2 regions of the Priestia sp. FSL P4-0332 genome follow, and region 2 is predicted to be linked to the other one. Evidence: a T-box and tRNA genes for the amino acid it is inferred to sense, from the RefSeq annotation. Region 2 holds a T-box; the other holds one or more tRNA genes.
The links. A T-box is a leader RNA that pairs with one kind of tRNA and senses whether it is charged. The one in region 2 lies ahead of ileS (isoleucine--tRNA ligase), so its partner is inferred to be a tRNA-Ile.

Region 1: it encodes a tRNA-Ile, which carries the amino acid that the T-box ahead of ileS (isoleucine--tRNA ligase) is inferred to sense. The anticodon was not compared.

What each region holds. Positions count from the first base shown of each region.
Region 1 is NZ_JBBOUA010000001.1:4,386,044-4,398,193, forward strand. Features, by position in the region: gene MKY06_RS23010 (peptidoglycan D,D-transpeptidase FtsI family protein) at 50-2,227, opposite strand; gene MKY06_RS23015 (MFS transporter) at 2,389-3,666, opposite strand; gene sodA (superoxide dismutase SodA) at 3,796-4,404, opposite strand; tRNA gene MKY06_RS23025 (tRNA-Ser) at 4,602-4,694, opposite strand; tRNA gene MKY06_RS23030 (tRNA-Ile) at 4,706-4,782, opposite strand; tRNA gene MKY06_RS23035 (tRNA-Asn) at 4,786-4,860, opposite strand; tRNA gene MKY06_RS23040 (tRNA-Met) at 4,901-4,974, opposite strand; tRNA gene MKY06_RS23045 (tRNA-Asn) at 4,976-5,050, opposite strand; gene MKY06_RS23050 (DUF456 domain-containing protein) at 5,113-5,598, opposite strand; gene MKY06_RS23055 (DUF1189 domain-containing protein) at 5,946-6,737, shown strand; gene MKY06_RS23060 (MFS transporter) at 6,885-8,096, opposite strand; gene MKY06_RS23065 (hypothetical protein) at 8,173-8,505, shown strand; gene ispG (flavodoxin-dependent (E)-4-hydroxy-3-methylbut-2-enyl-diphosphate synthase) at 8,657-9,760, shown strand; gene MKY06_RS23075 (hypothetical protein) at 9,799-10,164, opposite strand; gene MKY06_RS23080 (5' nucleotidase, NT5C type) at 10,424-10,999, shown strand; gene MKY06_RS23085 (Fur family transcriptional regulator) at 11,030-11,443, opposite strand; gene MKY06_RS23090 (metal ABC transporter permease) at 11,440-12,150, opposite strand, start outside.
Region 2 is NZ_JBBOUA010000001.1:2,750,882-2,763,031, reverse strand. Features, by position in the region: gene MKY06_RS14030 (phosphorothioated DNA-binding restriction endonuclease) at 1-844, shown strand, start outside; gene MKY06_RS14025 (GIY-YIG nuclease family protein) at 947-1,933, shown strand; T-box leader at 2,023-2,265, shown strand; gene ileS (isoleucine--tRNA ligase) at 2,318-5,416, shown strand; gene MKY06_RS14015 (immunoglobulin-like domain-containing protein) at 5,459-5,962, opposite strand; gene MKY06_RS14010 (Type 1 glutamine amidotransferase-like domain-containing protein) at 6,071-6,778, shown strand; gene MKY06_RS14005 (hypothetical protein) at 6,863-7,447, shown strand; gene MKY06_RS14000 (hypothetical protein) at 7,512-7,745, shown strand; gene MKY06_RS13995 (cupin domain-containing protein) at 7,800-8,465, opposite strand; gene MKY06_RS13990 (glycosyl transferase family 2) at 8,696-9,526, shown strand; gene MKY06_RS13985 (superoxide dismutase) at 9,667-10,551, shown strand; gene MKY06_RS13980 (hypothetical protein) at 10,710-10,850, shown strand; gene MKY06_RS13975 (3D domain-containing protein) at 11,174-11,731, shown strand; gene MKY06_RS13970 (DHA2 family efflux MFS transporter permease subunit) at 12,012-12,150, shown strand, end outside.

The DNA.
Region 1 (12,150 bases), 1.6 Mb from region 2:
ACTTTGTTCGGATCTTAACTTCAATTAATATGTTTTTGTTCCAGCCTCTTTAATTGGCGTCGTTTGCAATGACAGCCTGTTGATTCTCTTCTTGGTCTTTTACTTCTTGTTCACCTTTTTTCTTTAAATCAAAATACGTATCGAGCGCAGAACGAGCAAGCTCTTTTGTAATGGTATTTGGTGCACTTGGCACAAATGCCGATGGTACCACCACAGCTACTGCAATTTCAGGATTATTTGCCGGAGCAAAGGCCACAAAGTTTGAATTATTAACTTTAATAGGGTCCCCTCCGCTTGGGTTTTTCTCATAGGCTTGTGCCGTTCCTGATTTACCAGCAGGATTATAGTTCGCTGTATGGAAAGCTGCATACCCTGTACCGCCTTGTTCTTGCGTAACGCGCTTAAAGCCACTTTGAACATCTTTAATGTATTCTTCTTTCATCGTGATACGATTTAACACATCAGGCTCAAATGAATGCTGCGTACCGCCAATTTCATCGGTTTTAATCGTTGGTTTTCGGATTTCTTTTACTAGCTGCGGCTTAATGCGATACCCTCCATTAGCTATTGCAGAAGTATATTGAACAAGCTGCAGCGGCGTGTACGTATCATACTGACCAATTCCTAAATCAAGCGCCGTACCTGGAACATCGCTTCCACCTTGGACACCTGTTGATTCGTTATCAAGGTCTATGCCTGTTGATACGCCTAAGCCGAACTGACTGTAGTAAGAACGCAGTTCGCTGAATGTATCAGGTTTAATCGGTAAAGTCATGTTTTTATGATACTGTAACCCAGCCATAGCCATTACCGTTTTAAACATAAATACGTTGGATGAATATTTTAACGCAGATGAATACGTTAAGGGTCCTAGCCCTTCAGCCTCAGCTGATTTTTTAACCGGTGTTCCTTTAATTTTTAACGGTTCATCAACGAACACTGTGTTTGGCTTAATAGCTCCTGAATCTAAGCCGGCTAAAACCGTTGCTCCTTTTACAACAGAGCCCATTGTATAAGATGTTGAAATATTTCCCAATGAAAAATCTTCTATTTTAGGCGCTCCAGTCTTCTTATCAATGGTGTATTTTTTACCTGCCATTGTTAAAATTTCTCCTGTGTGAGGATCCATCATAATAACAAAAGCACGGTCTAAAAATTGCGTTCCTTTCATTTGCTTTTTAGCTAAAAGCTGGTCCGTAATTTGTTTTTCTACTGCTTTTTGAAGCTCCATATCAATAGTTAAAACCAAATCACTGCCGCGTTCACCTTTAGACACTTGAATTGTATCAAGGAGATTTCCTTTTTTATCTGTTACATATTGAACTTTTTCTTTTTGACCGCTGAGCTGGGCTTCGTATTGCTTCTCTAAATAGCTCGTCCCAACTTGGTCATTTCGGCTATAGCCTCTTGACAAGTAATACTGTACTTTATCTTTGGGCAGTCCTTCGTTGGCAGATGATACATTTCCAAGCAAAGTACGGAGAGTACTGTTTTCTGGGTATGAGCGATCCCAATACGTTGTTGTATCAACACCTGGAAGTTCATCTAAGTGCTCACTTACAACGGCATACTCTTCATTTGTCACACCGCTCTTAACAATTTGCGGGGTGTTAGAGTAACCTGCCTCCATTTGGCGCTTAATAGCGAGAACTTCTAAATCACTCTTTAGACTTTCTAAATCTTTTTTAGAGATGCGGTCTAACTGATGTTGATACAGTTCGTCATCAGTCATTTCACCATCTTGAACTTTTTTGCGATCAGCTTGCGTAATTTTCTGTTCCGCTTCTTTAGGGTGAAGCATAATCCAATAATCCTTCATATCGCGTTCTGTAATTTTTACCACATTTTTAGCATCTTTATTCTTTTTATTTTCTGGAATATCAATCACATTTGTGGTGTAAGGAACATCGATCATAGTGGCTAACTTTTTAGCGATGCGCAGCCTTTCTTCAGCTGTATTTCCTTGAAAACGAGTATATGTAATCGTATTTAAAGAGGTATTATCTACAATTACGCGGTTATAACGATCGTACATTTTCCCTCGAGGAACAGGCGTACTGACCGTAACGTCCTGTGTTTTTTCGACTTCTCGTTCGTAATTCTCACCGTACACAATTTGAACAAGTCCCAACCGCAAAATTAATACGGAAAATAGGGCAAATACGGTCAAGAAAAGTAAGTTCACACGAAAAGGCACGTGACTTTTTCTTCTTTTTTTCTTTTTCATACCAACACCTACACTTTATAAAACATATATACCATAACACCATAAAATCAGACATTTAGCAAATAAATAGACACCTGGCAGGTGCCTATTTACACAACGTATTTATTCTAAAAGAAAAGCGAAGCATTTTCCATAGTACAAATGAAGGAGCTGACAACACTCTAAGCTGGAGACTCTCCGTCTCCTTCATTTAATACCGGAGGAGTAACAGTCGTTTCTTTTTTGTGCAGAGGCTGTGAGATATGTCTCACACAAAAATAAATGATCGTATGCCCTGCTCCAACAATAGCTAATAAAATGGGAATACTTTTTGCTTCATCAAAAATTAGTACAGCTATTAAAAATAAAGATATGGAAACGACGCGCCCGATATTCAGAAATACTTCTCTGACAACAATGTATTCAATTCTTTTTGAAACAACGTCTTTTGCTCGTCCAATCACATCGTACGTTAGAGAAATGAATGGAACCAACAAAATAGGATAGGCAATGGCAATACAAACAGCATATATAATTAACTTTGGATACGATAAGTTAAAGATAAGCAAAAAGACTGCTCCATAGAGAAGGAGGCCTCCTGTGAAGATAAACCGAAGGCGATTTTTTTGCTTAATAAACCTTGAGGCAACATAGTATCCTACAAACGCAACCGCTGAATTCACCAGTCCATATGTTCCTAAAGCTAATTCACTTCCCGTCGTAATAAATACCATGACGGATACAACAAAAATGAACGTACCTTCACGCAACCCTTGAAAGAAATGAGCCTGCAATATTCGATTCCAGTCTTTATTGACTTTTCGTTCAGCCCATACTTCTTTAAATTTGTATACTCCTTCCGCTGCGCGTCTTGTAATAAAAAAACTAAGCACAACGGCACCGATAAACAATAGCAGCGATACACCAAACACAATTTTATACCCAAGTGATTCATACAAAGCGGAAATAACAAAGCCCGCTCCTAAAGGACCAATCATCCCTGCAAAAGAGTTTAAGATCCCTAAAAATCCGTTGAAAAAGTCTCTTGTATCAGGTTCTGTAATTTCAAAAGTTAGCACATTAAAAGCTAGCCAATAAAAGCCGTATCCTATACCCAGCAGTCCACCAAGCAATACTAAATACTCGGCTGCGTTAGCTCCACTGACTAATACAGCGATATAAAAAACAGCTAAAAAAGATACACCTAACCTTAAAACCACAACCCGGTCAATTCGTTTGGCCCATTTACCTGCTAAAATAAACGTAAGCGGCTGAAGCACCACTACCGCTAAATTATAAATAGCGAGATCCGAAAATTCGCCTGATTGTTTCCACAGATAAATGTTAACAAACGAATTGGAAATTGAAATAGCCAAGGCATAAAGACCGCCTATAATTAAAAGCAAAAGTAAATCTTTACTAACTTCTACATCTCCAACTACTTTTTTTAATAAAGGCATATCAAAAAACTCCTTTTCTCTTCTACACCTAGTGTGTGAAAAAGAAAAGGAGATATGTAAAAGAATTGGAAAACAAAAAAGCCAGTAAAGGTAATAATTACTTTACTGGCTCTTAAATACGTCTTCAGCTTATTTTGCAGCGTCGTAACGCTTAGCAACTTCGTCCCATTTTACAACATTAAAGAATGCTGAAATGTAATCTGGACGGCGGTTTTGGTAATTTAAGTAGTAAGCGTGCTCCCAAACGTCTAGACCAAGAATTGGCGTTTTGCCTTCCATTAATGGGCTATCTTGGTTTGGTGTGCTTGTTACTTCTAATTCGCCGTTGTTTACAACTAACCAAGCCCAGCCAGAACCGAAGCGAGTTTTAGCTGCATTTGCAAATTCTTCTTTGAATTGATCAAAGCTGCCGAATTTGCTAGCGATAGCGTCTGCTAATTCACCAGTTGGAGCACCGCCGCCGTTAGGGCAAAGGATTGTCCAAAATAATGAGTGGTTCGCATGACCGCCACCGTTATTGCGTACTGCTGTACGGATATCTTCAGGAACAGCATCTAAGTTTGAAATTAACTCTTCAATACTTTTGCTTTCTAAATCCGCTTTGCCTTCAACAGCAGCGTTTAGATTTGTAACATATGTGTTGTGATGTTTTGTGTGGTGAATATTCATTGTTTCTTTGTCGATATGTGGTTCCAGTGCATCGTATGCATAAGGTAGTTCTGGTAATTTGTAAGCCATGAATAATTCCTCCTTCAAAATATGTAAGCATTTTGGCGCAAAAGCACCATATACGTTTAGATTAGCAAATTTACCCTACTGTTTCAAATAAAAAGTTCCTAATCCATGATTTATATTTACCTAATTCCCATTCGCTATTCTTTTAAACATAAAAAAAGCTTCTTTTTCTCAAAAGAAGCTTTGAATAGACAATAGTATGGCGGAGGAAGAGGGATTCGAACCCCCGCGGGCTTTAACACCCCTGTCGGTTTTCAAGACCGATCCCTTCAGCCGGACTTGGGTATTCCTCCAACCCTATAAATGGTGGACCCTGCAGGACTCGAACCTGCGACCGGACGGTTATGAGCCGTCTGCTCTAACCAGCTGAGCTAAGGGTCCACATGGCTCCACAGGTAGGACTCGAACCTACGACCGATCGGTTAACAGCCGATAGCTCTACCACTGAGCTACTGTGGAACAATATGAATTATGTATGTCACAAACGCAAATTGGAAAATAGCGGCGGAGGGGATCGAACCCCCGACCTCACGGGTATGAACCGTACGCTCTAGCCAGCTGAGCTACACCGCCATGGCTCCACAGGTAGGACTCGAACCTACGACCGATCGGTTAACAGCCGATAGCTCTACCACTGAGCTACTGTGGAACAATATAACATTTACTAGCGACATTAAAAATTTAACATGTTTCTAGCCTAAAGTCAATATATTATTTTAAAACAGCGTATAAAAAATAGGCAATCATCAGCAGTTGAATAAATCCTTTTGAAATAGCGCCACTAAAAAAGCCAATAACCGAACCTACTCCAATTTTTACTGCGTTGCTAATTGTGGTCCGATGAACAATCAGTTCTCCTACAATCGCTCCGATAAACGGCCCTAAAATAATTCCAAATCCCGGAATGACAAACGGACCCACAAGTAGCCCAACTGTACTTCCCCAAACACCTGCTTTAGTGCCTCCGAATTTTTTCACACCAATAATATTAGCTATATAGTCTGCTAAAAAAAGTGCGACAACTAACAATCCTTGTATCACCCAAAATAACCAGCTATAGGAGCTAAAATCATAAAATAAACCGTATATAACAAATCCTAGAGCTACAAATAGCACGCTTGGGATGATAGGATAAACCAACCCAACAAACGATACAACAAAGCTAATGATAATTAATGCCCAACATAAAATAGCCATGCCCGCACCTATCCTTTTTATTATTACTATTTATCATACAATAATCACTCCTATAAAGAAAGACCTTGCACGACGAGTCCTTCCTTTATTTTACTTTCGAATACCTCTTCAAATAATGATTTTCGAGTGTACCTCTGCAATATTAACAGCACGGTCCTCAAGCTGCCCGTAATATCCTCAAAAACAATGACGGCAAAACCTGTACATATACGCATAAGATGTGCTTGTGACAAAACGCTCCACCGCATCATTGTAATTGGTAACGGTTTCTAAAATCTATTGTAAACCTTAAATTTTCGCTATAAAATAAGGTATAATCAGAATCTTCAATAAGAGGAGGCTTTACAATGAGCATGCTGAAAAAGATGGCATGGAGTTTTACTTCCTTCAAAAAAATAAGGTCGCTTCGCTTTGAGCATACGAATAAAACAATTGGCTTTGTGCTGTTTTTAACATTTATTTCTTTGCTGCCTACATTTTTCTTTATGACTTTGACGATTGTAAACGGCTATCATATCGCTACTACAGATCTTCCGAAATCTGTTCCTTCTTTTTCTATTTCAAACTCACAGCTTACGTCAAGTCAACCTTTCACAAAAAAAGCAAACGGTACCGCTTTTATCTTAAACCCCTCACAGTCTATTGAACGGTTTCATTCCCCTGCTCATGCAATTGGTTTTTTAAAGGATGGAATTTACATCACGACTAATTCACAAACACAAACGTATTCATATGAGTTGCTAAACTGGCATCATAAAGATAAAAATGAACTGCTAAACTTGCTTCACGAACAAAAATTTTCTTTATACATACTTGTCCCTATCGCTATGCTTTTACTGTACGTATTAACATCTGGACTAAACTTCCTTTCTATTACCTGCCTTGCTTATCTTGGAAAACTGATTGGACTCATTACTAAAAAGCAGCTTCCTTTCAAGCAGCTATGGGCACTGAGCGCTTATAGTACGGTAGCCTTCACGCTGCTTTATACGCTTTTTGAAGCTTTTTCTTTGTCTCTAGCACTACATAGCTCTCTTTACTGGATAGGAACATTCTTCATTTACTTGTTGCTCGTCACAAGGGTTCCTATAAGAAAAAAGGTAAAACCTAATAAAGATGCTGGGACAAACATATTTTAGTTGAAGGAAAATCCAAACGAGGAATCTAGATTCTTGATAGAGAATCCAACTCGTTCGGATTTTTTTATTGATATGGTGAACGCAGGTTTCATGTATGCGGCTGCTTCTAGGTGGTGATTGGAGTGATTTAGTTAAGTCTCAGCCTCTTTATTTCGGTACAACTTTTCTTCTTCCCATTGCAGAAGAAAGAATTTTCAACTGATACAAAACCCACAAACCTCCTGCTGTGAGCAGAATAAAGCTATAAACAAACATCAGCCTTTCAGCATGCATCCACACTTCAAAAACAACAGGTCCCAACGCTACTCCTAAAAATCTCACCGTTCCATAAATGGATACAATAAACCCTCTTTCTTCGTCTGAAGCCGCTGAAGTAATCATCATATTAATACACGGAAGAACAAATCCTAAGCCGCCAAAGGCGACTGTCAAACAAAACATCAGCACAGGAAGCGTATAAATAATCGTTAATACTCCAAACATTAGGAATAAAAGAGTTATCCCTACTATCATTAATTTTTTCATGAGCTCTAGATCTGTTTTGATGCGTTGACCGGTCCAGTAAGAAACGAGCGTCATCGCACCAAGAGGAAATAAAAAAGCGGTTCCTTTAAAAAAACCGTCTATATGATACGTTTCCTCTATTAGAAAAGATAAGTAATATAAAATGCCAAATAATAAAAACAACCCTAATCCCCCGACAAAGAATAAAGGAAAAAGCGATTTTCTTTTATCATAGACAATCCCAATAGCTTTCTTTAAATATTCTTGAACAGATACTGAATCCGAACCTGTTTTCCCTTCTCTCACATACATCACTATACCTACTAAAGCAGCACCTGCAGCTAAAGGATAGACAAAAAACGCGGCATACCATACGACGAGTGCTGCCGATGCTCCAATTATCGGTGCAACCACTTTTCCAACTCCGTTATACACTTCTAAAATCCCGAGGACTTTTGCTCTTTTTTCCCCTGTAAATACATCTCCAGTTAATGCCATTGCCAACGTTGTAGTACCTGCAGCTCCAATCCCTTGAATGACTCTGCCTGCCATCAACACAGCAAAGCTTCCAGAAGAGAATGAAGCACTACTAGCAGCGATGATACTACCTATTATCATCATGACGAGTGAATATATGATTAACTTTTTACGCCCATACCGGTCTGATAAAATCCCTACAGCAGGGATACACAATGCGGCTGGAATCGAAAATGCACTCAGTATCAAACTGGTTTGAACTCCGCTTAAATGAAGTGACTTTTGAATGCTTGGCAGCAGAGGAATGAGCATGGAATTTCCCAGCACCATGATTAAAGGCAATAAGCCTAATGAAACAATCATTAATTTTTCTTTCAATTTTCGTTCTCCAATCATATTTAAGTAAGACAAGCATAGGCTTTACACATAAGCAAAAGAATGAAGGAGGAGCATAATGAAAAAGCTATGTGCATTAGCCGCTTTCGCTTTTATCGGATATATTTGTCACTACGACATTAAATACGGGACCATTCCCACTGCTACTGAAGCAGTTCAAGTCAGCAAAGCGCAGCCTGCAGAAACAAAAGCCGCCAGCTCTTCTTCCACCTATACAAAAATAAAAATTAAGCCAGGCGATACAGTTTTGTCCGTCATTGAGGAGCTTACAAAAAAATCGATACCGGTTTCTATGAACCAAATGATTACAGACTTCAAAAAGTTAAATAACGGTACAGCGCCTGAGGATATTCAAATTGGAAAAACGTATAAGTTCCCTATTTACAAGTAATGACAGCATTCTTCTTGTCAAGATGGGATAGTCATTGTTAAAATAGCTAAGGTAGTACTTTCTACTAGTTATTTTGTTCATAAAGAGTTATTCTATTAATGAATTCAAATTCTTGATTTCATTTTGAAGGAGAGATTATCACGTGAGTGAAATTATACATCGTACAAAAACACGCCCGGTTAAAGTTGGAGATTTAACAATCGGAGGCAGCAACGAGTTAGTTATTCAAAGTATGACAACCACTAAGACACATGATGTTGAAGCAACGGTTGCAGAAATTAAACGTTTAGAAGAAGCAGGATGCCAAGTTGTTCGTGTTGCTTGTCCAGACGAGCGCGCAGCAGATGCAATCCCTGAAATTAAAAAACGCATTAACATTCCATTAGTTGTGGATATTCATTTTGACTACCGCTTAGCATTAAAAGCAATTGAAGGCGGAGCGGATAAAATCCGTATCAACCCTGGTAATATAGGTCGCCGTGAAAAAGTGGAAGCTGTTGTAAATGCTGCAAAAGCTAAAAATATTCCAATTCGTATTGGAGTTAACGCTGGTTCACTTGAAAAACGTATTTTAGATAAATACGGCTATCCGACAGCAGATGGCATGGTAGAAAGTGCACTTCATCACATTAAAATTTTAGAAGACCTTGATTTCCATGACATCATCGTGTCAATGAAAGCATCGGATGTTAACTTGGCAATTGAAGCTTATGAAAAAGCTGCTCAAGCATTTGACTACCCTCTTCACTTAGGAATTACAGAATCAGGTACATTATTTGCAGGAACTGTAAAAAGTGCAGCAGGTCTTGGCGCTATTTTATCTAAAGGAATCGGAAATACATTACGTATTTCTTTAAGTGCGGATCCTGTAGAAGAAGTAAAAGTTGCGCGCGAATTGCTAAAATCATTCGGTTTAGCTTCCAATGCTGCAACTCTTATTTCTTGCCCAACTTGCGGACGTATTGAAATTGATTTAATTAGCATTGCTAATGAAGTTGAAGAGTATATTTCAACTGTAAAAGCACCGATTAAAGTAGCAGTACTTGGCTGCGCTGTAAACGGTCCTGGTGAAGCTCGTGAAGCTGATATCGGGATTGCAGGAGCACGCGGTGAAGGTCTACTATTCCGCAAAGGCGAAATCGTACGCAAAGTTCCTGAAGAAACAATGGTTGAGGAACTTAAAAAAGAAATTGATAAAATTGCTGCTGAATATCACGCAAAGCAAGAAGCTGAAAAAGCTGCAGCTAAATCATAACCCAAAAAAAGCGAGGCGCATATGCGCCTCGCTTTTTTTTATGAAAAGAACGGTAATATAAACGTACCGACAATAATCGATACAACTCCGATCCCTATTGCCCATGCTCCTAGCGTAAGTGCTCCTTTTCTGCGTGCGATAAACCCTAGAATAATCCCAGCGGCACCAAGAATAATTGGTAAAAAGAATAGTGAAAGAATCGAAAGCACGAGTGCGAAACGACCGTATCCCGTTCCTTCTCCTCGTCCAGCGACTTCATGATTGCGATTGCGATCAATATCTATAACTTCACGCTCTGCATGAGGCTCTCCTACTCGGTAAGGAACGCCCACTTCAGCTGCAGTTTCTTCCATGAAATCAGCTTCATATACATCTTTTCTACGCCTTTGTTCTTCATTCTCCATGCTTAATCCCTCGCTTTCGTAAATAAGGAGCATTTATAGTATCTGAATGCGAGGGAAAATTATAAGTGTCAATCTTATACAGCTGCTCACTCTCTTACAAGAAATAGGTACAGACGCAATCACCAGGCCATGCAGTGATCATTACGTTTTGCCAAAGGCGTATAAAAAGTATTACTGTTTCTGTTTGGGCTTTATGTTACACTAGACAAGAATAATCAAGCACCTAAGTAGAATAAACGTATTAAAGGAGTGCACGTAGTTGACGAAAAAGTTTGGAATTGACATTGATGGAACTGTTACTTCTCCTGAAACTTTTGTTCCTCATTTAAATAAAGCCTTTAACTTAAATTTAACACTTGAAGACATTACAGAATATGATTTCAGCCCTTTTGTAAATGTATCACCTGCTGAACTCGGGAAATGGTTTAAAGCAAATGAACGCTCTATTTACGAAACCTCTCCACTTGCAGACGATGCAAAAGCGGTTTTGCAAAAATGGCATCAAAAGCACGAATTATTCTTTATTAGTGCAAGGCACGATAAGCTATTGGACGTCACGGAAGAATGGTTTCAAAAAAATGAACTATCGTTTCATCACATTGAGTTAGTCGGATCTCATTTTAAAGTTGAGACAGCAAAACGATATGATGTTGATATCTTTTTTGAAGACAAACATGATAATGCTTGTGAAATCAGTGAAGAATGCAATATCCCCGTTATCTTATTTGATACTCCTTATAATCGCTTACCTGTTCCAAAAGGAGTGGTTCGCGTATACAATTGGCTAGAAGCAGATCAGTGGGTAGCCAGCTGGTTAAAAGAACAGCAAAAATAAAAAAGAGAGGTGCATAACGCCCTCTCTTTTTTATTGATTACATTCTATACATTGACCGTAAATTTCAAATTTATGGCCTGTAATATTGTATCCTCGCAAATCCTCGTCTACATACTCCATCGGACAAGCTTCAATTTCTTTTGTTTTTCCACAATCTAAACAAATGAAGTGGTGATGATGATGGGCGGTTGCACATTTAAATCGAAAGTGCTTTTCGCTCGAAAGCTCTGTCATTTCAAGTACGCCTAACTCCACAAACAATGATAAATTACGGTAGATTGTATCAAAACTCAGACCAGGATAATCAGGCTTCATGTATTCTAATACATCTTTTGCCGTTAAGTACTTATTTGATTTTGAAAACAGGGCAAGCATTTCTTCACGTTTTCCTGTATGTTTATATCCTTGATCTTTTAATAAATGAATGGCTTCAGTTAAATTCATTTTTGTTTCCCCTTCCGTCCTTTATTAATCATAATAGATATGATTAAAATAACAACAGCAATGACAACAATTGTACCGCCTGGTGCTAAATCCAAGTAGTACGCTGAAAATAATCCGCCTAAAACAGATATTTCACCAAAAATCACCGAAAGCAAAATCGTTTGTTTAAAGCCTCTAGCTAAGCGAATGCTTGCTGCTACAGGAAGAGTCATAAGAGATGACACTAATAAGATACCGACGATACGCATCGATACAGCAATGACAAGAGCAACCATCACAATAAATAAAAAGTGCATCCACTTCGATTTAATCCCAGAAGCAGAAGCGTGCTCCTCGTCAAAAGATAAAATAAACAATTCTTTATATAAGAAAAAGACAATAGCTATAACAAATACGGCTATAACAACAACTGTCCAAAGATCCGAACGACTCACCGCACTTACGCTTCCAAACAAATAATTCATTAAATCATTATTAAAACCGTCCGCTAGCGAGATACAAATTGCACTAATACCAATTCCGCCCGATAAAATAATCGGAATGGCCAGCTCTTGGTAATGCTTGTAGACGCTTCGAAGTTTTTCAATGAAAAGAGCGCCTGTAACGGAAGATACCATCCCTAAATAGACGGGGTTCACTCCTTGCATAAACCCTATTTTCTGACTAAGAAGCAAGCTCGCAGAAATCCCCGCTAGCGTCACGTGACT
Region 2 (12,150 bases):
AAACATTTGGAAAAAAAGAGATCAAAGAGCTCCGCACAAACCATTGTTAATACTGTATGCCCTAGGTCAGCTGCAGGCCAAGCAACGAATGCACCTGCCATACAGCGAGGTGAAAATCCCTTTAAAAGAGCTGCTTATGGAGTTTGGACCTTCTCGCAGTTCCTACCATCCGGAGCATCCTTTTGTTCGTTTGACAGGAGATGGAATATGGGAGCTAAGTGAAGATATTGATAAGCGTAGCTTTACCGATAAATATTTGCTGAGTACAAATATAATGGGCGGTTTTAGACAGGATGTTTATAACCTTTTTGATAATGATCCTACGCTTCTTCAAGACGCAGCACAATTTTTATTAAATGAGCATTTTCCGGATACAATTCATGAAGATATATTAAGAGCGGTAGGGCTGGAGTTTGAAACACAATTAAAGAGAAGAAGAGATCCAAAGTTTCGAGAGAAAATTCTTCAAGCTTACGGATATAGCTGCGCTGTTTGTGGGTTTAACGTTCGTCTTGGTCATAATTTAGTTGGCGTGGAGGCTGCTCATATTAAGTGGCATCAAGCGGGAGGGCCAGATATTGAAAGTAACGGAATCGCGTTATGTTCAATGCATCATAAATTATTTGATAGAGGAGTTTTTACTTTTTCCGATCATAATGAGCTGTTAGTGGCAACTCAAGCGCACGGGACGAATGGATTTGAAGAATGGCTTATGAAGTTTCACGGGCAAAAGCTTAGAGGTCCTATTCATCCGGCGTATCAACCGAGCGAAGATTTTCTTGGGTGGCATGTTAGAGAAGTATTTAGGGGACCTGCTAGATATCAAGCAGGTGATATAAATTAATTTTTGTGAATGACAGATTGCTGCGTCTATAATTAGGAAGTGATTTACATATTGTAATGTCAGTTAAAATACGCTCAAGAAGATATAAACGGAGGAAGAAAGATGCTACGAAAAAGCGGCGCGAAACGAATACAGGCTTGGTTTTACGATGATGATCCAAACGGGATTAAAGTATCTGAGGTGCCGAATACAACAATACAGGCTGTATTCATTCCCAGAAATAGTTTGAAAGATTTAAAGGGTGAAAGCGAAGTAGAAAAGCCCGGCATTTATTTTTTATTTGGAGAAGATAAAGAGGCATATATTGGAGAGGCAGAAGTGGGATATGAACGTTTAAGACAGCATGCTAGTCCATCAACAGGTAAAAGTTTTTGGGATGTGGCCGTGTTAATTGTGTCTAATGCCTCTCAAGATCAATTAGATAAAGTTGATGTAAAATACTTAGAACATATTTCTTATCTAGCAGCCATGCGCTCTGGTACATATGATATTAATCAAACCGTTCCGACAAAGCCGTTTGTACGTGAGTTTAGACGAGATGACCTGACAGATATTTTTAATGTTATTAAAGTTTTACTTGGTGGATTAGGCTTTTCAATTTTTGCGGATGCTTCAAATGGAATAGAATATGAAAGCGGAGCTGTACAGTCTGGTAACATACCAAAAATTGAAACAGAGCAACCGATAGAAAAGGTTATTCAAGTTGAGACACATTTGTCAAAAGATATAAAGTCAGTAATAGTAGAGGACGTTCTATATTGTAAACGCCGAGATGCGTATGCGACGGGGAAATATGTTAGCGATGGATTTCTTGTCTATAAAGGAGCTTTGCTTGCGAGCGAACAGCAGCTAGAAGGAGCTAAACTTAAAAGGCAGCAAGACCATATTAATACTTTCTTAGCAAACGGTGTATTAGAAATAAAAGATGGTAGATACGTGCTGGTACAAGATCAAATTTTTTCTTCTATCTCAGCTGCGGCAGTGTTTGTGACACAGCGAAGAAGCAGTGGAACTTCTGAATGGAAAGATAAGAACGGGATAACAGCGCGTAATAAAATCGATCAAATGTTAAGTGCAGAAACAAAATAACCTAGATCTAAACCTTTTGATCTCAATAAGTATTTCAAAACATTGACATTCCCTTCCAAAACGCATACAATAGCTACTAATAAAAGCACACAAATTCGTTGAAGAGAATCAGTACGCTGCAAGTTTGTTCCACAGAGAGCCGGTGATAGCTGAAAGCCGGTGTTCAAGCTGCAGGGGAATATCCTCTCTGAGAAGTCAAACTGAACGATAAGTAAGTTTGAACGGTAGTCTACCGTTAAAAAGAACGCGTATGATTGTACGTTGCTGAGTGCTATTGATGAACGGATCAATAGAAGCCAGGGTGGTACCGCGGTTTAAAACCCGTCCCTAGTCATAGGGACGGGTTTCTTTGTGTGCTTTTAACTTTAAAAGGAGTGGTATCACATGAAAGAAGTGAATGTAAGGGAGTCTTCGCAAGAGCGCGAACAGCGTATCCAGCAGCAGTGGCAAAAAGGAAATGTGTTTCAGCAGTCGGTTCAAAACCGAGAAGGGCATCCTTCGTTTGTATTTTATGAAGGGCCCCCGACAGCCAACGGTTTGCCTCACGTTGGGCACGCGCTAGGCCGGACGATTAAAGACGTGGTGGCTCGTTATAAGACGATGACGGGGCATCAAGTGATTCGAAAAGCAGGCTGGGATACGCACGGACTGCCGGTAGAGCTCGGTGTAGAGAAGCAGCTCGGGATATCTGGGAAGCATGACATTGAAAAATACGGCGTAGAAGCTTTTATCAACAAATGTAAGGAAAGTGTGTTTGTGTATGAAAAGCAGTGGCGCACGTTCACGGAGCAGCTTGGCTATTGGGTTGATATGGAAGACCCTTACATCACCTTGGAGAATTCATACATTGAAAGCGTATGGAACGTGCTTGGTACGATTCATGACAAAGGACTTCTTTATAAAGGTCACCGCGTATCACCCTACTGCCCGAGCTGTCAAACGTCGCTGAGTTCGCATGAAGTAGCGCAAGGGTATAAAGATGTAAAAGATTTAACGGTAACGGTGAAATTTAAAGTGAAAAACCGCGATGATGAATATTTTTTAGGCTGGACGACAACACCTTGGACGCTGCCGTCAAACGTGGCGCTTGCGGTGCATGAAGAGATGAACTACGTTCGCGCTGAGCAAGGCGGCAGCGTGTATATAGTGGCAGAAGCGCTCGCAGACAAAGTGTTAAAAGGAGAGTATACGGTTTTATCTCAACATAAAGGAAATGAGTTAAAAGGGATGTCGTATGAGCCGCCGTTTAATTTTGTGAAAGTGGAAAAAGGGCATGAAGTGGTGACGGCTGATTACGTAACGGATCAAAGCGGAACAGGAGTTGTTCATTTAGCACCTGCATACGGTGAAGATGATTACAGAGTGGTAAAAGAAAACGGCTTTTCGTTTGTGAACGTGGTGGATGAAAAAGGACAGTACACGGCTGAAGTGCCGCCGTTTCAAGGACGTTTTGTGAAAGACTGCGACGTTGATATCGTGCGCTATTTAGCGAATCAAGACGTGCTGTATCATAAAGAAAAGCATGAGCACAGCTATCCGTTTTGCTGGAGATGCGACTCGCCGCTTCTTTATTACGCAAATGAAAGCTGGTTTATCCAAACGACGGCGTTAAAGGAACAATTTTTGAAAAACAACGAAAGCGTGACGTGGTACCCGGATCATATCAAGCACGGCCGCTTTGGCAACTTTTTAGAAAATATGGTGGACTGGAACATCAGCAGAAAACGCTACTGGGGAACACCGCTGAACGTATGGGAATGCGGGAAATGTCAGCATCAAGTAGCCCCGAAAAGCATCAAAGAGCTGCAAAATCATGCGTCTCATTCTGTGGATGACAGCATTGAACTTCATAAGCCTTATGTAGATGACGTGCAGCTAACGTGTCCGGTCTGCAGCGGAGAAATGAAGCGAACGCCGGAAGTAATTGACGTTTGGTTTGACAGCGGCTCGATGCCGTTTGCGCAGTATCACTATCCGTTTGAAAACAACGAGCTGTTTCAAAAGCAGTTTCCAGCAGACGTCATCGCAGAAGGAATTGATCAAACGCGGGGCTGGTTTTACAGCTTGATGGCAGTTTCAACGCTGTTTACAGGAAAGGCACCTTATAAGCGCGTTTTGTCTCTTGGGCATGTGTTAGATGAAAACGGTCAAAAGATGTCTAAAAGTAAAGGAAATGCGCTAGATCCTGTTGATCTTATTCATACATTTGGTGCCGATGCGCTTAGATGGGCGCTTTTAGCAGACAGTGCGCCTTGGAATCCGAAGAAATTTTCAGAGCGCGTTGTGCAAGAAGCGAAGTCAAAAGTCATCGATACACTCGTGAACGTGTACGGCTTTTACGTGCTGTACGCTAAGCTTGACGGCTATAATCCCGAGCAAACGTATGAATTGAAAAAAACAAAATTGGATGAGTGGATTCTTTCACGTTTGCACAGCACGGTTAAGCGAGCAACAGTACATCTTGAAGATTACGGGTTTACAAGCGCCGCTCGTGAAATCGCGGCATTTATTGAAGAGCTAAGCAACTGGTATGTACGACGTTCTCGCGATCGCTTTTGGTCAAAAGGGATGGACGGAGAAAAAGCAGGGGCTTACGATACGCTTCATGAAGTGTTAGTCACGCTTAGTCAGCTGTTAGCGCCGTTTACGCCGTTTGTTGCGGATGATATTCATGAAAATCTGACAGGAAAAAGCGTTCATTTGGCAGACTATCCTGTGTATGATCAAACCAAAGTGAATGAAAAGCTGGAAAAAGAAATGGCAGCGGTACTGCAAGTAGTTGAACTAGGCCGAAGCATCCGAAATACGCATTCGTTAAAAGTAAAGCAGCCTCTGCAAAGTCTTTCGCTTGTGGTAACGGAAGAAGATGTAGAGTGGGAAGCATACCATGATGTCATCAAAGATGAGCTTAATGTGAAGAACTTTAATGTGGAGCAAGACGACGACAAACTTGTTTCGTACGTGTTAAAACTTGATTTTAAACAGGCTGGACCGAAGTTTGGAAAACGAGTAAATGAGGTCAATCAAGCATTAAAGAACCTTTCAGAAGGTCAAGGAAAAGAGTTTGTTGAACAAGGCAAGCTAAGTGTTACGCTTGGTTCAGGAGAAAGCTTAACGCTTGAAACGGCTGACGTACTCGTTGAAAAAGTTCCGAAAGAAGGTTTTGCGGTTGCATCGAACGGCATGTATACCGCCGTGTTGGATACGGCGTTAACCGAAGAACTTGTGCAGGAAGGGGTCGCTCGCGAAGTAATTCGAGCGGTTCAAGATTATCGTAAAAAGCTGGACTTACCCGTGAATTTACGTATTGATTTGGAGCTTAGTGGAGACGAAGAAGTGAAGGAAGCCGTGGCGAAGTTTGAAACGCTGCTTCAAGAAAATCTTCTGCTGCACAGTCTCAGTGTGAAAGAAACTATCAAAAACGGAGAGACGGTAAAAGTCGGAACAAAGCAAGTTACACTTCGCGTTTTAAATCAGAACTGATAAAAAGCACTTACCTCATAATGGGTAAGTGCTTTTTTACCTTTAATCAAACTGCCCGAGAACGTTCTTAAGACTCGGCCAAACAATTTCAAAAGGAGTCGCTAATACATACTCTTTTCCATTTTCATCTTTAAAGTGCTGAACAAAACGGTATTTTCCTACTTTGTAGTTAGGAGTTGCGATATCTTGTTTGAATGATTTCCCTGGCTTCAGCGTGACGGTTTTATCAGGAAACTCTAATCCGTTTAGCACAACTTTGTACCACTTGCCGTCTTTTAAGTGATCCGCCGTATTTTCGTAAGGAATTGTTAAGGTATGCGTCGAATTGTTTTGAATAACAAAAAAGCCAAACTGCGTTTTATCGTATTTTTTACTGACAGCAGATAGCGTAATGGTTCCTCCGTCCGTGTTGATGGAAGAAGGAATGTTTTTTTCTTGTTTGGTGCCCAGCTCCATTTTTTGACCGTTATAATCGATATAGCCGAAGATACAAAACAAGATAATAAAAATGCCTAGTATTAGTAAAAGGGTTCGTACTATTTTCAAAAGCTTTACACCACCTTTTTATCACTCTTCCATTATACGGAAAATTATCTTTTGGAAATAGTATAAATTTACATTTTTTATATTACCTTTCTGAAAGGACGGATTAGAATGAGACAAGTTATAGCCATGGGCGGCGGAGGCTTTTCAATGGAGCCGGATAACCCGCTGCTGGATCAATACATACTTTCACAAGCTCATACGGATGTACCGAAGATCTGCTTTATCCCTACAGCAAGCGGAGATGCGGATAATTATGTAGAAAGGTTTTATGAAGCGTTTGAGAAGTTAATATGCACACCGTCTCATTTATCGCTGTTTTCTCAAAACTTTATAGATTTAAAAGCATATGTACTGCAGCAAGATATTTTGTATGTAGGCGGCGGTAATACAAGGAATATGCTTCTTTTATGGAAAGAATGGGGACTGGATACGATTTTAAAAGCAGCTTATAAAAAAGGAATTATTTTGGCAGGAATAAGCGCAGGTTCAATTTGCTGGTTTGAAGAAGGCGTCACCGATTCAATGAACAACAAACTGTCTAAAATCGACTGTTTAGGGTTTTTAACGGGAAGCAACTGTCCTCACTATGACGGAGAAAGCAATCGAAGACCTTCGTATCATGAATTAATTGCAAGCGGGGAAATGAAAGAAGGCTATGCTGTAGATGATGGAGTCGCGCTGCATTTTAAAGATGAGAAGCTATCCGCATCAGTTAGCTCAAGACCAACAGCAAAAGCGTATGCTGTTAATCGAAAAGCAAGTAAAGTCATTGAGCATGAACTCCCGGTGACGTATTTAGGTGATGGCAAGCAATAAATGGCCGCTTCCCGTGTTTCTCTGTATAAAATGGAGCTTATTCGTACATACATAAGCAGAGACTCTATATAGGAGGTTACTTCAGTGAGTTATGAACGATACTGGGGAAACATACATGAACAAAGCGATAAGCTGCAGGAGTTATTATCGTCGTATTGGCATCAGTATTCAGATTTTGGAAACTGGCAGTTTTGGGTGGTGCTTGCTTCGCTCGTTCTTCCTCTTGTGTTGTTGTATTTTACCGTAGACCGGACGCGGATTTTTGAGGTGTTTTTCTTCGGTTACACAGTGCATATGCTTTGGGCATATATTGATATTGCACTTGGACGAAGCGGTTATTTGACGCATACATTTTTCTTAACGCCTCTGCTTCCGAACGCAACAAATATTACGGCTTCTATTTTGCCGGTAGGATTTCTGCTGCTTTATCAATATTGTACAAATCATCAAAAGAATTTTTATCTGTATACAATTCTTTTGAGCGCTGTTTTTTCGTTTGGACTGGCGCCTCTTGAACATCATTTTAAATTCATTGATTCAGGAAAAGGAATGAGTTTGTTTTATATTTTTCTTATTGATATAGGAATAACGCTAGTGGCGTACTGGGTTACAAGGCTGCTTGTAAAAGTAAAAGCTGCAGCCTATGATAAAGTGGAAAAAGAACGATGAAAAAATGTTTGAAGGTTTTCAGTTAGGGGTATACATATATTTAGAATAAATCGAGGTGAAAAAATTGTATTACTATCGCATTTCAGAAGGACAAGACGAAATGTACTCTGAGACAATTGTTGTCCATGAAGAACAGTTTGATCAAGGTACATTCGAAGAAATGGTAAAAGAAGCGATGGTCGATAAGCCCGGCAAAATCGACCAGGTGGACATTGTGAAATATTTAATTGGACATTATCATTTCCAAGTTGCATATATTGAAGCAGCCTTTCATAGCACGTATATAGAAGAACAATAATGTTATGTATTCGTTAAGAAACCCCGTTGCATTGGCAGCGGGGTTTTCTTGTCTTTACCAATATCGATAGTGATAGGGGTTTTGAGGGGAGTAATAAGGATTCTGAGGCGGAGGATACTTATAAGGAGGCGTCTCGTGGCTAGCGGAGCCTGCTTGTTTTTTCTGTTTGTAAGGCCCTTTTTCTACGCATTCGTCCGTTGGTCCAATCACGATAGTTTGATTCTTTAACGGAGCCAGCGTTTTCTTTAGCTGCTCCGGATCTAAGCAGTACGTATGAGCAAGTACTTCAATAGGCGTCTTATTTAAAATATCCGATCCAAAAATGTATTCCGGATACGGAGCGTCAAAAATGGCAAGTAAATGCGTATTGTCTTCAGACGCAATTTCCCAGTGCCACCAGCCTTGAGGGATGTTGGCTACTTGGCCTGGGGCAATTGGAATATTTGTGACTTCATTGTTAAACGGATTGATTAATGAAACGACGGCTGATCCTGAAATGCAGTAGACAAGCTCCGAGGCATTTTGATGATAGTGCGGTTCGACCACGCGGCTTTCGCTTAAGTAAATATCGAGCAATGATACGTTTCCTAATGTATTGAGCACATCCCGGCCTAATCGGTTAATGTAATTTTGATCATTTCGCGTATTAAGTCTGTTTTTATTTACATCAGAGAAGTATTGTACGTTCGGATTATTATAATCCATATAGGACGTTGACAAGGGTCTCCAGCTCCTATCCTTGAATTTTTTATGATGCTGTATCGTATGTGGAGAGTTTTATTTCGTGACAGAAGCCCAGGAAGATGTAGGCAACGGCCTCTTTTGGATAAGGTGTACAATCATTTGTCCGCTGGTTTTCATATACTGTGACAGGTTCTTTTTTCACAGAACCATGATCAATGTCAGACACATATGACGTATCATTTTAAGGAAAGTGAGTTGCAGAGCTGTTGCTTGATCAATATGAAAAAATAAATAGTACGTATGATAAGATAGATGAACTTCAGCTGCCATTTGATAAGCCTGTTTTAGTGGCGATCGAGTGGAACGGAGTGCTGTTTGAGTTTTTAGTCAGATTAAAAAAAGAGTCTTCGCATTTGCTTGTGTTTGGTTCAGGCGGAGGAGCAAGTCAGGAAATGCCGGCAGGACCTCCATATTTTCAGCGGCATTCGTGGATGAATGAATTTGAAGATTCGATTATTTATTACAACGACCCCACGCTTTATTTAGGAAAAGTGTCGCTTGCGTGGGGACAAGGGACAAGCGACCGTTTTTATTTAAAAGACATTGCGGTTTTAATTGAAAAATTCATGAAAAAAGTGCAGATGAATTCGTCTAACGTATTGTTTTACGGCTCTTCGGGCGGAGGATTTATGTCAATGTTTTTAGCGGGGTACGTAAAAGGAGCAAAAGCGCTTGTAAATAATCCGCAGACGTGCTTGACAAAGTGGCTGAAAACGCCGGTTCGACAAGTGTTTAATTTATCTTATCCCGACCTGACTGAAGAGGAAGTGATAGTCTCATACGGTGAGCGAATCAACGTAGTGAAGTTTTTCCGCCATATTAACTATGTGCCAAAGGTGTATTACTTGCAAAACGGAGCGTTCGAGTATGATATGAACAATCACTTGCTGCCGTTTTTAACGGATATGCAGGATATGCCTGACGACTGTGAAATAAATAATGTAAAAGTGGAGCTCTATTACAATCCAAAGCTGAAGCACGCGGCTGTTAGTAAGCAAGAAACGATTGATTATGTGAATATGGCAAAGAATATATAAGAAAAAAGGCAAGAGTTCAAGTGTAAAGGAACCTTTGCCTTTTTTATGTCGAATTTTCTAACTCAATAGATACAAGTAGGCAGTTATGTTGCTTTTTCTTTTGAATATGATAGTGAAGATGAGGTGTAAGGAGGGGAAGTATGGCCGATCAAGATGAGAGAAAAAGATACTTGATGGAAGTTCAGACCTGGCTTGAACAAGTGTGTGACCCTGTATTTGAAGAAGCCATTACAGAAGTAGATATAACGTCATATATCACGCGCACGCAAGAAGACGTTCTTGAATATTTAAGTGAAGAAGATGTTAACGAATATACGTTAGAAGAAATCAACAATGCGGTGCGGCATATTGATAAAGTTTTAAAAGAGCGACTTGGAGATGACGGCAGGGAGCGGGAATCTATAGCGCCGGGACGACACGAGCTGCCGCCGCTTGGCTATAGCTATTCAGCTCTTGAGCCGTATATTAACCGGGAAATTATGCGTCTTCATCACAGCAAGCATCACCAAAGCTATGTCGATGGATTAAATAAAGCAGAGCTCATGCTGCAGCAAGCCCGTAACACAAATAATTTTGACCTCATAAAACACTGGGAACGGGAAGCTGCTTTTCATGGATCTGGTCATTATCTGCATACAATCTTTTGGGAAATTATGAGTCCAGAAGGAGGAGGAAGACCGAGACGACAGCTGTTGCAGCAGCTTCAAAAAGACTTTGGCAGCTATGAGAAATTTATGATGCACTTTTCTCAAGCTGCTAAAAAAGTAGAAGGTGTGGGGTGGGCAATTTTAGTATGGTCCCCGCGTTCGCGCAAGCTCGAAGTTCTGCAAGCGGAGCGTCATCAGCTGCTTACGCAGTGGGACACCATTCCGCTGCTTGTATTAGACGTATGGGAACACGCTTATTATTTGCAGTACAAAAATGAACGTGATCCGTACGTTGACAACTGGTGGAAAATAATTTACTGGCCGAATGTAGAAAAAAGGTTTGAGGCAGCTAAAATGCTTCAGTGGCAGCCATATTGAAAATTAGTGTAACCATTATAATTTAAAGATAAAAGAAGCTGGGACCACAGTATTTTAATTGAAGTAAAATCCGAACGAGTTTGATTCTTGATTGAGAATCAAACTCGTTCGGATTTTTTCATTGTTATGACAATCATGTATGTAGTGGCTTCTAGCTGTTGATTGGAGGGCAAGACGAAGATTCCTGCGGGAATAACGGAACAGATGAGACCCGCAGGAGCGTAAGCGACGAGGAGGCTCATCGCCCGCCCGCGGAAAGCAAAGTCTTGCACGGAAATCAGCAGCGGTGTAAAAAGTGATTTATATTAGATCCTTTATTTCATTTTTTTATTTTTAAATAAACTATGTTCTAAATAATCAATTTAAAATAAAGCATAAGCCTCTAGAACCAGTTGAATGTTACAAATGAAACAATTACGTATAAATGTGTGTAAAACCCCCGTTATATGCCTAAATATGTATGTTTTTAAAGTGTGAAGGTGATTAATTTACTAGTTTAAAAGGAAGAATCTTTATTTTTACTGTAACTAAACTATCAAACTATTGACATGTTACTGAAATATAACTGTAATATTAATGTGTTATTTTTTATGTATTGGTAGATAAAGGGGAAATCAATTAAATGAAAAAGACAATGATTACGTTCAGTTTAGTTCTAATGTCACTGTTCGGAGTGGCAAGTGGTGCATCAGCTGCAACAAATACATATACAGTAAAAAGCGGAGATTCGCTATACAAAATTGCAAAGACATATAAAGTATCGGTTAGTCAGCTGAAACAGTGGAATAACTTAAAGTCAGACAGCATTCATCCAAAACAAGTATTAAAAGTATCTCAAGCAAAATCAAGCACGCCTGCTAAAGCAGCGCCTGCGAAGTCTTCAAACGTTGTGAAAGAATTTAAAGTAACAGCAACAGCGTACACAGCGAACTGCAAAGGCTGCAGCGGAAAAACAGCGATTGGAATTGACTTGAAAAAGAATCCAAATCAAAAAGTGATTTCTGTCGATCCAAAAGTGATTAAACTTGGTTCAAAAGTATACGTAGAAGGTTACGGCACGGCAATCGCAGCTGATACGGGCGGTGCGATTAAAGGAAATAAAATTGACGTTCTTCTTCCTTCTCAAAAAGAAGCGTTAAAATGGGGAAGAAAAACAGTAAAAGTTCAAATCTTAAAATAAGTATTTCTTAAGGAAATGAGAGCCTTCGTTGAAGGGCTCTCATTTTTTTCTTCATTAAAGGGCATGCTACTTTATATATACTGATGGAAAAGTTTTACGAAAATGATCATATTTGTTGACAAATATTTCGGAAACAGATATATTTATTCGGTATATAATTAAGTTCATTAAATATTCGTGACATAAATTAATAGAATGAACACATAAAATATATTCTTAACCTGTTTGTCATCTGAAGATTTTACATACAGATAATTTTAAAGGGAAAGGTCTTGTTAAAATGAATACACAAACACAACAGTCCGATCAAGCCCGAACTCGGTCTATTTTTGGCGTAATGATAATGGGAGCGCTCGTCGCTTTTTTAAATCAAACGCTGATTAACATTGCGCTTCCGCAAATGATGGATCATTTCCATG